2 regions of the Methylobacterium sp. J-092 genome follow, and region 1 is predicted to be linked to the other one. Evidence: predicted binding sites of a transcription regulator. Region 1 holds the regulator's gene; the other holds the start of a gene.
What was found. The regulator HrcA, encoded in region 1, represses chaperone genes, less so after heat shock. The targets are predictions, from matches to a motif close to GTTAGCACTCNCNNNNNGNGAGTGCTAAC.
Positions count from the first base shown of each region.

Region 2: groES (co-chaperone GroES) is a predicted target of HrcA. The motif match lies at 4,314-4,342, and genes of this name have one in related genera.

Region 1 covers NZ_JAKSXU010000095.1:68,636-75,851, forward strand. Annotated here, with positions in the region: gene MKK60_RS10800 (penicillin-binding protein activator) at 1-1,016, shown strand, start outside; gene MKK60_RS10805 (hypothetical protein) at 1,031-1,612, opposite strand; gene hemW (radical SAM family heme chaperone HemW) at 1,685-2,863, opposite strand; gene rdgB (RdgB/HAM1 family non-canonical purine NTP pyrophosphatase) at 2,913-3,545, opposite strand; gene rph (ribonuclease PH) at 3,542-4,255, opposite strand; gene hrcA (heat-inducible transcriptional repressor HrcA) at 4,404-5,498, shown strand; gene MKK60_RS10830 (DUF1236 domain-containing protein) at 5,685-6,542, opposite strand; gene MKK60_RS10835 (MFS family transporter) at 6,787-7,216, shown strand, end outside.
Region 2 covers NZ_JAKSXU010000129.1:10,023-17,238, reverse strand. Annotated here, with positions in the region: gene MKK60_RS15860 (DUF3828 domain-containing protein) at 1-313, shown strand, start outside; gene glyS (glycine--tRNA ligase subunit beta) at 407-2,617, shown strand; gene MKK60_RS15850 (endonuclease domain-containing protein) at 2,835-3,188, shown strand; gene MKK60_RS15845 (magnesium transporter CorA family protein) at 3,198-4,199, opposite strand; gene groES (co-chaperone GroES) at 4,411-4,698, shown strand; gene groL (chaperonin GroEL) at 4,782-6,434, shown strand; gene MKK60_RS15830 (peptidase inhibitor family I36 protein) at 6,763-7,216, opposite strand, start outside.

The DNA.
Region 1 (7,216 bases):
TCGTCGTGCCGCTCTCGGGCCAGGGGGCCAATCTCGGCGCGGCGATGCGCAACGCGGCCGAGCTCGCGACCGAGGAATACCAGCAGCCCGACCTCCAGATCCTGGTGCGCGACGACCGCGGTTCGCCGGACGGCGCCCGCGAGGCGACGAGCGGCGCCATTGCCGAGGGCGCCGAGCTGGTGCTCGGCCCGCTCTTCGCCGCCAACGTCGCGGCCGCCTCGGCGACGGCGCGCGCCGCGGGCAAGCCGGTGATCGCGTTCTCGACCGATGCGAGCGTCGCCGGCCCCGGCACCTACCTGCTGAGCTTCCTCCCGCAGGCCGAGGTCGACCGGATCGTCGACGAGTCGGTCGCGGGCGGGCGCCGCTCCTTCGCCGCGCTGATCCCCGAGAACGCCTACGGCAACGCCGTCGAGGCGCAGTTCCGCGAAGCGGTGGCGCGCAAGGGCGCCCGTCTCGTCGGCATCGAGCGCTACGCCCCCGGCGCGCCGGAGCCGGCGATCGCGCGCCTCGGCGGCCTGATCACCGGACCGGGCGCGCAGGCCGACACCCTGTTCCTGCCCGAGACCGCCGACGGGCTGCCGAATGTGGCGGCCGCGCTCACCAAGGCCGGCTTCGCGCCGTCCCGCGTCCGGCCGATCGGCACCGCGGTCTGGAACGAGCCGCGGCTCTTCGCGCTACCGGCCCTACAGGGCGGCCGCTTCGCCGCACCGGACACCGGCGGATTCGGCAACTTCGCCGGGCGTTACCAGGCGCGGTTCGGCACGAGCCCGCCGCGGGTCGCCTCGCTGGCCTACGACGCGGTCTCGCTCAGTGCGGCGCTCGCGCGGCAATACGGGACCCAGCGCTTCGCCGACGCGACCCTGACCAAGAGCGCCGGGTTCGCCGGCGTCGACGGCACCTTCCGCTTCCGCGCCGACGGCCTGAGCGACCGGGCGCTCGCCGTCCACGAGATCCGCAACAACGCGTCGAGCGTGGTCAGCCCGGCGCCCCGCGCCCTGGCCAAACCCGGCACCTGAGCCTCCGCCGCGCGTCAGCCGTGGCCGATCATCGCCGCGCCGGCCGCGACGACCGTGCAGGCGGCGATGCGGCCGGCGGTCAGGCGCTCCGCCAGGAAGGCGCGGCCGAGGAGCGCGGCGAAGACCACGCTGGTCTCGCGCAGGGCCGAGACCGGCCCCATCGCCCCGAGCCGCATCGCCCAGATCACCGCCGCGTAGGCCAGCAGCGAGGCGGCGCCCCCGCCGACGGCGCGCGCGACCGCGGCGGGCCGCCCGCCGAGGGCCGCCGATCCGCGCGTCAGCAGGAGCCAGAGCGGAGACGCGCGGTGGACGGTGACCATCGCCGCGGTGTCGCCGACCCAGTCGCCCGACAGCCGCACGCCGATGCCGTCGATCAGGGTGTAGGCGGCGATCGTCGCGGCCGTGCCGAGCGCCGCCAGCAGCGTGCCGCGCGACAGGCCGGCCCTGCCCAGCGACAGCGACGGCAACCCGCCGCCGACCGGGGCGAGCCCGAGGCCGCCGACCGCAAGATTCATCACGCTCATGGTCCAGAGCCGGTCCGCGCCGCCGCGCAGCAGCGTGTTCCACCCGGCATGCAGCAGCGCCGCGAGCAGCACGAGGCCGATGACGGCCGGCGTCGTCGCCGGCTCACGGATCGGCTTTCGACGCGCGCGCGGAGGCGTACGGCATCACGCCGCGAGGCTCGCGACCACGGCGTTGAGCACCGGAGCGCCGCGCGCGGTCGCGGCGATGCGGCCGCCGTCGAGCCGCGCCACGAGGCCGTCGCCGATCAGCGCCGCGACCCGCGACCCGTCGAGCGGGCGGCCCTTGAGCGCGGCATAGCGCGCCGGGTCGATGCCCTCGGACAGGCGCAGGCCCATCATCAGGAACTCGTCGCCCTGGTCGGCGCCGGCGATCGTCTCGGTCTCGGCGATGCCGTGGCCGTCGCGCTCGACGCGGGCGAGCCAGGCCTCTGGCGCCTTCTCGGTGACGGTTCCGAGTCGGCCGGCCTCCGTCACGAGACGGCCATGCGCGCCGGGGCCGATGCCGGCATATTCGCCGTAGCGCCAGTACAGCAGGTTGTGGCGCGACTGCGCGCCGGCACGCGCGTGGTTCGAGATCTCGTAGGCCGGCAGGCCCGCCCGGTCGCAGACCTCCTGGGTCACGTCGTAGAGCGCGCGGGCGGTCTCGTCGTCGGGCGGCACCAGCCGGCCGGCGGCGGCGAGCCCGTAGAACGGCGTGCCGGGCTCGATGGTGAGCTGGTAGAGCGAGAGGTGCTCGGCCGCCCGGCCGATCGCCTCGGTGAGCTCGCGCCGCCACGCCGCGGCGGTCTGGTTCGGGCGCGCGTAGATCAGGTCGAACGAGCTGCGGTCGAACGCGCCCTGCGCGACCCGGATCGCGGCGAAGGCCTCCTCGGCGCTGTGCAGCCGCCCGAGGCTCTTGAGCGAAGCGTCGTCGAAGGCCTGGACGCCGAGGGAGACGCGGTTGACCCCGGCCGTGCGGTAGCCCCGGAAGCGCCCGGCCTCGACGCTGGTCGGGTTGGCCTCCAACGTGATCTCGGCGCCGGGCTCGACGCCCCAGGCTGCGGCGATGGCATCGAGGATGCCGGCGACCGTCGCGGGCTGCATCAGCGAGGGCGTGCCGCCGCCGAGGAAGATGCTCGAGACGGTGCGGCCGGGGGTGCGCCCCGCCACGTGCGCGATCTCGGCGCGGAAGGCCGCGAGGTAGCGCGCCTCGTCCACCGGCGCATGGCGGACATGGCTGTTGAAGTCGCAATACGGGCACTTCGAGGCGCAGAAGGGCCAATGCACGTAGACGCCGAAGCCCGCATCGCGGGTCGGGTGGTCCGGGCCTGAACGGTCAGTCATCGCACGCGATGTGCTCGCGTGCGCGCCGTTTGGCAATCGCCCGATCCGTTCAGCCCGGCCGGCGCAGGCATGCGGCGGCGAGCTTCACGAAGGCACGGGCCCGGTGCGAGAGGGCGTCGCCGGTCTGCCAGTCGACCCCGTGCTTCTCCTCCGACGCGATCTCGCCGAAGGTGCGGTCGAAGCCGTCGGGCCGGAACATCGGGTCGTAGCCGAAGCCGGCCGTGCCGCGCGGCTCGACGAGGTCGCCGAAGACGCGGCCCTCGAACAGCTCGGTATGGCCGTCGGGCCAGGCCAGCACCAGAGCCGAGACGAAATGCGCCCGCCGGTCCCTCGCCCCGCGCAGGTCCAGCTCCGCGAAGATCCGCGCCATCGCGCCGGAAAAGTCCTTGGACGCGCCGGCCCAGCGGGCGGAGAACAGCCCGGGCGCCCCATCGAGCGCATCGACGCACAGGCCCGAATCGTCGGCGAAGGCCGGCAGGCCCGCGGCGTTGGCGGCGGCGACCGCCTTGATCGCGGCGTTCTCGGAAAACATCGTGCCGGTCTCGTCGGGTTCCGCGAGCCCGAGCTCGCCGGCCGAGACCGCCTCGACGCCGAAGGGCGCGAGCAGCTCGCGCATCTCCACCAGCTTGCCGGCATTGTGGGTCGCGATCACGACCCGGCCCGAGAGGATGCGGTGGCTCATGCGATCGCCTGCTTCTGGAGGGCGACGAGGTCGGCGACGCCGCCCTTGGCGAGCCGGAGCAGCGCGAGCAGCTCGTCCTCCGAGAACGGCTTGCCCTCGGCGGTGCCTTGGACCTCGACGAGGCCGCCGGTGCCGGTGATGACGAAGTTGGCGTCGGTCTCGGCGCCCGAATCCTCGGCGTAGTCGAGGTCGAGCACGGCGGCGCCCTTGACGATGCCGCAGGAGATGGCGGCGACGTGGTCGCGCAAGGGGTCGACCGAGATCATCGAGCGGGCGCGCATCCAGGCGAAGCACTCGTGCAGCGCGACCCAGGCGCCGGTGATCGATGCCGTGCGGGTGCCGCCGTCGGCCTGGATCACGTCGCAGTCGACGGTGATCTGCTTCTCGCCCATCGCCGGCAGGTTGGTGACGGCGCGCAGAGATCGCCCGATCAGCCGCTGGATCTCCTGCGTCCGGCCCGAGGGCTTGCCGGAATTGACCTCGCGGCGGGTGCGCTCGTGCGTGGCGCGCGGCAGCATGGCGTACTCCGCCGTGATCCAGCCCTTGCCCGAGCCGCGCAGCCAGTGCGGCCCGCGCTCCTCCAGCGAGGCGGTGCACAGGACCCGGGTCTCGCCGAAGGTCACGAGGCAGGAGCCCTCCGCGTAGCGGGCGACCGAGCGCTCGAGCGTGACCTTGCGCAACTCGTCGGCCGCGCGCTTCGAAGGCCGCATGCGGCGTTCTCCTGATTCCCGAATTCGAGCGGGGTGCTTAGGCTGCGCCGCCACACGCGGCAACCCGAGGCGCCCGAGCGCCGTATGAGAAGCTCATGGATTGATCCGCAGGCTTTAGCGGGACACAATCATCGGCCAGGAACCGCGCGTGACCGAGTTTTCCCGACCCTTCTCCCAACCGCCGCAGGCGCAGGCCCTCGCCGCGCTGAACGAGCGTGCCCGCGAGATCTTCCGGCAGATCGTCGAGGGCTATCTCTCCACCGGCGAGCCGATGGGATCGCGCAACCTCGCGCGCATCCTGCCCATGACCCTGTCGCCGGCCTCGATCCGCAACGTGATGTCCGACCTGGAGCAGTCCGGGCTGATCTTCGCGCCGCACACCTCCGCCGGGCGCCTGCCGACCGAGCTGGGCCTGCGCTTCTTCGTCGACGCGATGCTCGAGCTCGGCGATGTCGGCCGCGAGGAGCAGGAGCGGATCGAGGCGCAGATGCGGGCGGCGGCCTCGCGGCACACCTTCGATTCGGCGCTGGCCGAGGCGTCGAGCCTGCTCTCGGGCATCTCGCGCGGAGCCGGCGTGGTGCTGACGACCAAGACCAACGTGCAGCTCAAGCACATCGAGTTCGTGCGGCTCGATCCGGCACGCGCCCTGGTGGTGCTCGTCTCCGACGACGGCTCGGTCGAGAACCGCCTGCTCGACCTGCCGCCGGGCCTGCCGGCGAGCGCGCTGCAGGAGGCGTCGAACTACCTCAACGCCCGCCTGCACGGCCGCACCCTCGGCGGCCTGCGCGCCGAGATCGAGGCGGGCCGCCAGGCGATGAAGCGCGAGCTCGACGCGATCACCGAGCGCCTGGTTGATGCAGGTCTCGCCGTGTCCGTCGGCCCGAGCGAGGCCCGCCAGCTCATCGTGCGCGGGCAGGCCAACCTGCTCGACGACCTTCGCGCGATCGAGGACCTCGAGCGGATGCGGCTGCTGTTCTCGGACCTCGAGACGCAGAAGGACGTGATCGACCTGCTCGCCCGCGCCGAGGGCGGCGACGGGGTGCGGATCTTCATCGGCTCGGAGAACAAGCTGTTCTCGCTCTCCGGCTCGTCGCTGATCGCGGCGCCGTTCCGCGACGGGTCGCAGACCATCGTCGGCGTCGTCGGCGTGATCGGCCCGACGCGCCTGAACTACGCCCGCATCGTGCCGATGGTCGACTACACGGCGCGGGTCGTCTCGCGGATGCTCGACCGCGGGACGTAGGGCCGGGGCCGCTCGCCCAATGCGCCGCCGCGCCCCTCGGTTGACGCGGAATGTCGGCCCGCGAAGCACATCGGGAGAGGGGGAGCGCCGTATCCGGACGACGCACCCGCCTCTCCCGACCCTTGCCGCCACGAGGCCCACCCTCCCCCGCAGAGGAGGGAGGGCAGGCCGGCGCGGGTTTTCGCCTCAGCCGCGGATCACGTCCACGATCTGGTAGGTGTCCGGATCGACGATGACGATGTCGTCGTCCACGAGGACGTAGCTGTAATCCTCGTATTCCGGTGCCAGCTCGACGATCGCCGGCGGGAGGCGGTGCAGTTCATAGCTGCGGGCGATCGCCGTGCCGACGGTGAGCGCGAAGGCGCCGGCCGCCAGGCGCGGCACGCCGCTGCGGAACAGGTCCTGGCGGAACCGGGTGCGCTCGGCGCCGCCGAGACGCCCATAGGCGCCGCGGGCCTCGCCGCCGCCGCGCGGACCGCGGGCGCCGCGATCCGGACGACCGTCGCGGTCGCCGCGGGCACCGGGGCCGTCGCGATCGCCCCGGCCGTCACGGGCGCCGGGACCATCACGGTCGCCGCGTCCGTCGCGCGCCGCCGGACCGTCGCGATCCCCGCGGGGGCCGCCGGTCTCGTTGCGCCCGGGGCCGCCGCGCTCGTCGCGGGCGCCGGGCTTGCCGCCGGGGCCGTCGTCGCGCATCGCACCGCCGCGTTCCGCACCGCCCGGCGCCCCGCGATCGGCACCGACCGGACCGGCCCGGTCGGCACCGCCGCCCGGCCCGCCGCGCTCGGCCGCGCCGCCCGCCGGGCCGCCGGCGTCGTTCCCGCGCATCGCGCCGCCGGCACCACCGCCAGCACCGCCGCCAGGGCCTGCACCGCCGCGCATGCCACCGCCGGCGCCGCCGCCAGCACCGCCCGCCGGTCCGCCGGCGCCGCCGGCGCCGCCCGGCCCGCCGGCACCGCCGCCGGGGCCGCCCTGGCCGAAGGCCGTGGCCGTGCCCAGCACCAGCACGGCGGCCGTCACCGTTCCGCGAAAGATCTTGTTCATGGCGCTCGATCCCGTCCCGTTATTGTTGAAAGGCCGCGTCCGTCGCCGACCGACGAAGTCACCGCCCCGAAACGGTACAGTCCCGAAAAGCGTTCCGTCGGCGCGTGCCTCTCGGAGACGACGTGACACGGGCGGTGGGCATCCTCGTTCGCGCGCCCACGCGGCCTAGGCGGTCCCGGTCCCCGCCTGTAACGTCGCCCGTATCAAGAATGCACCGTCCGAACGACGGAGACAGGGAGCCAGCATGTCCGACTCGATCGGGATCGCGCCAACCGCCGAAGACGTGGCGGCCGACCGCAGCCGCCGCATCCGGGCGATCGTCGCCTCGTCCTCCGGCAATTTGGTCGAGTGGTACGATTTCTACTGCTACGCCTTCTTCGCGATCTACTTCGCGTCGTCGTTCTTCCCGAAGGGCGATTCCACCAGCCAGCTTCTCCAGACCGCCGGCATCTTCGCCGTGGGCTTCTTCATGCGGCCGATCGGCGGCTGGCTGTTCGGGCGCATCGCCGACCGCGTCGGGCGCCGGACCTCGATGGTCATCTCGGTCCTGATGATGTGCATCGGCTCGCTGTTCATCGGCCTGCTGCCCACCTACGAGACCGTGGGCGCCGCAGCCCCCGTGCTGCTGCTGCTGGCGCGCATGCTCCAGGGCCTCTCGGTCGGCGGCGAGTACG
Region 2 (7,216 bases), on a different contig from region 1:
CTATGCCGCGCGCGTGCGCTCGCTCTACGAGCGGGACCGGCGCGAGGCCGGAAACGAGGTCGGCCGACTGGATTTCGCCTTCTACGTGAACGGGCAGGACACGGAGGCGAACTGGGAGAAGACCCTGAAGCTCACCATGCTCGCATCCGACGACGCGCGTGCGGTGGTGCAGGCGACCTTCCACAACGGCACGCCGCAGGACCTGCGCTACGATCTCGTGCGCGAGAACGGGCGCTGGCTGATCGCCGACGTGCGCTCGACGACGGCGCAAACCTGGGATCTCGTGACGATCCTTTCTGCGAAGCTGCCCTAGCCCGAGCGCGACGCGCAGATCAGCGGCGGCATCCCGCGCCTCTCCGCACGCTCCGTCTCGACGGACGCGGAGCGGGCGTCTATTCCCGCGGCCATGCCCGATTTGCTGCTCGAACTCCGCTCCGAAGAAATCCCGGCCCGCATGCAGCGGCGCGCGGCCGAGGACCTGAAGAAGCTCGTCACCGACGCGCTGGTCGAGCGCGGCTTCCTCTACGACGGCGCGAAGGCCTTCGCGACCCCGCGCCGGCTGGCGCTCCACATCGCCGGCTTGCCCGCGCGCGGCGAGGCTTTGCGCGAGGAGCGGCGCGGACCGAAGGTCGGCGCGCCGGACGCCGCGGTGCAGGGCTTCCTGCGCGGCGCCGGGCTGACGAGCCTCGACCAGGCGCGGACGATCATCGACCCGAAGAAGGGCGAGTTCTACCTCGCGGTGATCGAAAAGCCCGGCCGCGAGACGCTGGACGTGCTGGCCGAGGTCCTGCCGGCGATCATCAAGAGCTTCCCCTGGCCGAAATCCATGCGCTGGGGGGCGGCCTCGGCGCAGGCGGGCGCCCTGCGCTGGGTGCGCCCGCTGCAATCGATCGTCGCGACCTTCGGCCCGGAGACCGAGACGCCGGACCTGGTGCCGTTCGAGGTCGGCGGCATCACGTCGGGCACCACCACCTACGGCCACCGCTTCCTGGCGCCCGGCGCGATCGAGGTCCGTCGCTTCGACGACTACGTCCGGAGCCTGGAGCGCGCCAAGGTCGTGCTCGATGCGGATCGCCGCAAGGACATCATCCTGCACGACGCCCGCGACCTCGCCTTCGCCCGCGGCCTCGAGCTCGTGGAGGACGAGGGCCTGCTGGAGGAGGTCGCAGGCCTCGTCGAATGGCCGGTGGTGCTGATGGGCACCTTCGACCAAAGCTTCCTCGACATCCCGGGCGAGGCGGTGCGCGCCACCATCCGCGCCAACCAGAAATGCTTCGTCGTGCGCGACGCCGGCGGCGCGCTGGCGCCGGCCTTCATCCTGGTCTCGAACCTCGTCGCCACGGACGGCGGCGCCGCGATCACCGCGGGCAACGAGCGCGTGGTCCGCGCCCGGCTCTCGGACGCGAAGTTCTTCTGGGAGACCGACAAGGCGATCCGCCTCGCGGACCGCCTGCCGAAGCTTGACACCATCGTGTTTCACGAAAAGCTCGGGACGCAGGGCGAGCGGGTGCAGCGCATCGCGGCGCTCGCGCGTGAGCTTGCCTCCCTCGTCGGCGCCGATGCCGACCTCGCCGAGCGCGCCGCGCGGCTCGCCAAGGCGGACCTCGTCACCGAGATGGTCGGCGAGTTTCCCGAGCTGCAGGGCTTGATGGGCGCCCGCTACGCCGCGCTCCGGGGCGAGAACCCGAGCGTCTGTGCCGCGATCGAGGAGCACTACAAGCCGGTCGGGCCGAGCGACCGCGTGCCGACCGATCCGGTCTCGGTGGCGGTGGCGCTCGCCGACAAGCTCGACACGCTGGTGGGCTTCTGGGCGATCGACGAGAAGCCCACCGGGAGCAAGGACCCGTACGCGCTGCGGCGGGCGGCTTTGGGGGTGATCCGGACCACGCTGGAGCGGTCCCTGCGGCTGCCGCTTTCGAGCGTCGCCAACCGACAGTTCGCCATCGCGGAAACCCGTGGCGCGCCGGCCGCCTCCGCCGAGCCCGCAAGCATCCGCGAGGACGATCTCGGCTCGGCCGGCTTCCATTTCTCCGCAATCGTCGAGACCGACGGCGAGGCCGACCGAAGCCCGTCGGCCCAGCGCGTCGCCGACTTGCTGGCCTTCTTCGCCGACCGCCTCAAAGTCTACCTGCGCGACAAGGGCGCCCGCCACGACCTGATCGATGCGGTCTTCGCGCTGCCCGGCCAGGACGACCTGCTGATGGTGGTCCGCCGGGTCGAGGCGCTCGGCGCCTTCCTCGACACCGAGGACGGCAGGAACCTGCTCGCCGGCGTGAAGCGCGCCTCGAACATCCTGCGCATCGAGGAAAAGAAGGACGGCCGCGCCTACGATGCCGAGCCCGATGCCGCGCTCGCCGCCGCCGGCCAGCCCGAGGAGCGGGCGCTCGCCGAGGCACTGGCGACGGCGCGGGTCGAGGCTTCGGCGGCGGTCGCGAAGGAGGATTTTGCCGGCGCGATGCGGGCGCTCTCGCACCTGCGCGCCCCGGTGGACGCCTTCTTCGAGCACGTCACCGTCAACGCCGACGACGCTGCGCTTCGCGAGAACCGCCTCGCCCTCCTCAACGCGCTGCGCGCCGCAACCCGAGAAGTCGCAGACTTCTCGGCGATCGTGGGGTGAACCGCGGGTCCCTTCTCCCAGGGGGAGAAGGGCAGGACGATCTACACTTCCTATAGGGGGACGCGCGGGTCCCCTCTCCCGTCCGGGAGAGGGACAGGGTGAGGGATGCGCCTTCTCCGGATGAACCTGTCCCCTCACCCCAACCCTCTCCCGAACGGGAGAGGGTGTGCGTCGCGCATCCGCGAGGTCGCGTCGGCTTGTGAGGTCAGGTCATGGCATGCCGAACCCGACGCAGCGTGCGACGAATTTGCGGGCGACGCAGACCGGTGCGGAGGCACGGCTCTGGCGCGTCCTCCGCAATCGGCAGCTGAACGGGCGCAAGTTCCGGCGGCAATGGCCGATCGATCGCTACGTCGTCGATTTCGCCTGCATCGAGGCGAAGCGCGTCGTCGAGGTCGTGGGTGCGACGCATGGATCGCAGGCCGCGATCGCGTCCGATGCCGTTCGGACCGAATGGCTCGGACGATGCGGGTTCGAGGTCGTGCGCATCGCCAACGCCGAGATCGACGAAAACCTCGACGGCGTCCGCGGGACGATTCTCGCCGCGATCGAGCGGCGCGATGTCCTCTGATGCGCCGCCTCAGAACCAACCCTTGATCCGGAACACCACGATCGGGATGATCGCGCTCGCGAGGATCAGGCTGAGCGCGTAGGGGTAGCCGTAGGCCCAATCCAGCTCGGGCATGTGCTTGAAGTTCATCCCGTACATCGACGCGATCAGCGTTGGCGGCACGCCGACCACCGAGACGACGGTGAGGACGCGGAAGACGTTGTTCTGCTCGATGTTGATCAGGCCCAAGGCCGCGTCGAGGAGGAACTGGACGTTCTCCGAGAGCCGGGTCTCGAACTCGTCGAGGGATTCGATGTCCCGGCGGATCGTCTCGAAGCGTGCATCGGTCTCCTCCTGGGCCAGCACCTGCTCGCAGGCTCCGGCGACGAAGGGCACGATGCGCTCGAGGCCGAGCAGGCTCGCCCGGATCTTGCCGAGCACCTTCCCGCGGCGGGCGATGCCCCGCAGGATGCGCTTCAGCGCCAGGTCGCGGCGGCGCGGCGGAGCCTTCTCGTCGGATTTCGACGGTCGGGCGCGCACGTCGAAGTCGAAGATCCGCGTCGAGAGGCCGTCGAGCTCGGCGCCCATGTCCTCGAGCGCATCGGCGAGGCTGTCGACCAGCTCCTCCATCAGCAGCAGGAAGACCTCGATCCCGGTCTTGGCGACCTCCCCCTCGTCGATCCGCTTGCGCACCTCGGTGAAGGCGCGCAGCTCGTGGAAGCGCACGGTGACGAGGTGGTCCGGCGTCAGGACGAAGCCGAGCGGCTTGAGCAGCGAGTCGGTGCTCTCGAAGGTCACCATCGGCGTCGAGAGCGACAGGCCGTTCTTCAGCCGGCGCAGGCGGCTGGAGCTCTCGACCTCGGACAGCGCCTTGCGCGAAGGCACGCGGATGCCGGTGGCCTCCTCCACCGCCCGGGCCTCCTCGGGGGTCGGATCGTTGAGGTCGATCCACACGGTCTGGGTCGGGACGGCGGCGCGGCCGCCGGTGTCGCTCGGCGCGAGCGCGCCCTCGGGGCCGTGCAGGCTGAGCATGAAAGGGAATTCCGTCGGCGCTTGCGATGAGGGGGAGAAACCCGGCGCGCGACGGCCGCCGCGGGGTGCGACAGACTTGACTCGCCAAGGGGCCGCCGCTATCTCGCCCGCAGCCTTGGCACTCATCTTCCACGAGTGCTAACGGCCAGGGTTGGACGCGGGTCTCCGCGGCATCAACGCCGATTTGCGAATTCAAACAAGAGGGCAGCTCATGAAGTTCCGTCCGCTGCACGACCGGGTCGTCGTCCGCCGCATCGAAGGCGAAGAGAAGACCAAGGGCGGCATCATCATCCCCGACACCGCCAAGGAGAAGCCGCAGGAAGGCGAGATCGTCGCCGTCGGCCCGGGCGCCCGCGACGAGGCCGGCCGCATCAACGCGCTCGACGTCAAGGCCGGCGACCGCGTCCTGTTCGGCAAGTGGTCGGGCACCGAGGTCAAGATCGACGGTCAGGATCTCCTGATCATGAAGGAATCCGACATCATGGGCGTCGTCGCCTGAGGTCTTCGGACACCTGACGTAACCGCCCTTCGAGGCCCGCCCGGGTCTTGGGGCTTCTCCACCAACGAAAAGGAATCCTGCACATGGCAGCGAAAGACGTTCGTTTCTCCTCCGACGCGCGCGACAAGATGCTCCGCGGCGTCGACATCCTCGCGGATGCCGTCAAGGTGACGCTCGGCCCCAAGGGCCGCAACGTCGTGATCGAGAAGAGCTTCGGCGCGCCGCGCATCACCAAGGACGGCGTCACCGTCGCCAAGGAGATCGAGCTCTCCGACAAGTTCGAGAACATGGGCGCCCAGATGGTGCGCGAAGTGGCCTCGAAGACCAACGACATCGCCGGTGACGGCACCACCACCGCGACCGTGCTCGCCCAGGCGATTGTCCGCGAAGGCGCCAAGTACGTCGCCGCCGGCATGAACCCGATGGACCTGAAGCGCGGCATCGACCTCGCCACGGCCGCCGCGGTCAAGGACATCATCGCGCGCTCCAAGAAGGTCGCCTCGTCCGAGGAGGTCGCCCAGGTCGGCACGATCTCGTCGAACGGCGACAAGGAAATCGGCGAGATGATCGCCCACGCGATGCAGAAGGTCGGCAACGAGGGTGTCATCACCGTCGAGGAAGCCAAGACCGCCGAGACCGAGCTCGACGTCGTCGAGGGCATGCAGTTCGACCGCGGCTACCTGTCCCCGTACTTCATCACGAACGCGGAGAAGATGGTCGCCGAGCTCGAGGACCCCTACATCCTCATCCACGAGAAGAAGCTGTCGTCGCTCCAGGCGATGCTGCCGGTGCTCGAGGCCGTGGTGCAGACCGGCAAGCCGCTGGTCATCATCGCCGAGGACATCGAGGGCGAGGCGCTCGCCACCCTCGTGGTCAACAAGCTGCGCGGCGGCCTGAAGGTCGCGGCCGTGAAGGCGCCGGGCTTCGGCGATCGCCGCAAGGCGATGCTCGAGGACATCGCGATCCTCACGCAGGGCCAGATGATCGCCGAGGATCTCGGCATCAAGCTCGAGAACGTCACCCTGCCGATGCTCGGCCGCGCCAAGCGGATCCGCATCGAGAAGGAGACCACGACGATCATCGACGGTTCGGGCGAGAAGGCCGACATCGAGGCGCGCGTCGGGCAGATCAAGGCGCAGATCGAGGAGACCACCTCGGACTACGACCGTGAGAAGCTCCAGGAGCGCCTGGCCAAGCTCGCCGGCGGCGTCGCGGTCATCCGCGTCGGCGGCGCGACCGAGGTCGAGGTCAAGGAGAAGAAGGACCGCGTCGACGACGCGCTCAACGCCACCCGCGCTGCGGTGGAAGAGGGCATCGTCCCCGGCGGCGGCACCGCCCTGCTCCGCGCCAAGAAGGCGGTCGCCGCCCTCTCGAGCGACAACCCCGACGTCCAGGCCGGCATCAAGATCGTGCTGAAGGCGCTCGAGGCCCCGATCCGTCAGATCGCCCAGAACTCGGGCGTCGAGGGCTCCATCGTCGTCGGCAAGATCACCGACAACACCAGCTCCGAGTCCTACGGCTTCAACGCCCAGACGGAAGAGTACGTCGACATGATCCAGGCCGGCATCATCGACCCGGCCAAGGTCGTGCGCACCGCCCTGCAGGACGCGGCCTCGGTCGCCGGCCTGCTCGTCACCACCGAAGCCATGATCGCCGACTCTCCGAAGAAGGACAGCGGCGCCCCCATGGGCGGCGGCGGCGGCATGGGCGGCATGGGCGGCGGGATGGACTTCTAAGTCCGAGCCACCATTGCAACGTCGGAAGGGGGTCGCCGCGAGGCGGCCCCTTTTTTCGTTGCGCTTGGGCCCGGGTCGGCGCCGTCTTCCCGACGCTGTGAAACGATCGGCGAGCGGACGCTTGGACGACGAGGGGGCTCGGGCGGCTTCGGGGAAGCCTGCGGCAGATCTGTCTCGACCATTGGCCGCGCGCGCGCGGCCTCCCGCGGACATCCTGAGCGGGAGGCTCTGACGCGACGCGCTTCAAGCCTTTCAACGGGGAAGTCGACGAGAGCCGCAGCGGCGATTCTGCGAAAAGGACGACAGGAGCGATCGACGACGCGCCGTGTCAGCCCGCCCGCTTTCCGCAGCGGACGTAGGATGCGGTGCCCTTGCCGCTCGTCCAGGTCAGGCGGTCGCCGTCGACGACGAGGCGGACCTGGGAGGACCAGCGCCGGCCGCGCTCGGCGCAGTCCGCGGCCATGGTCCAGGCGTTCCCGACGCGTCGGCCGTCGTGGAAGCTGCAGATCGTCCGCCCGGCACTGGCGCGCTCGGGCGTGATCGTCGCGGGGATGTAGCCGCGTCGGCGCGAGCGCTTGCCGCAGGCGGCCTCGGTCGGGCCCCAGGTCCCGACGTACTCGGCGCGCTCCACCCGCGGCGGCGGTGCGGGCACCGAAGCAGCGGCCGGTGCCGAGACCGCCGCGACGACCGGAGCCGGCGCTTCGACGACGCGCGGCACCTGTACTTCGGGCACCGGCGTGGCGGCCGCGACGGCGATGGTCTGCGGCAAGGGGGGGAAGCCG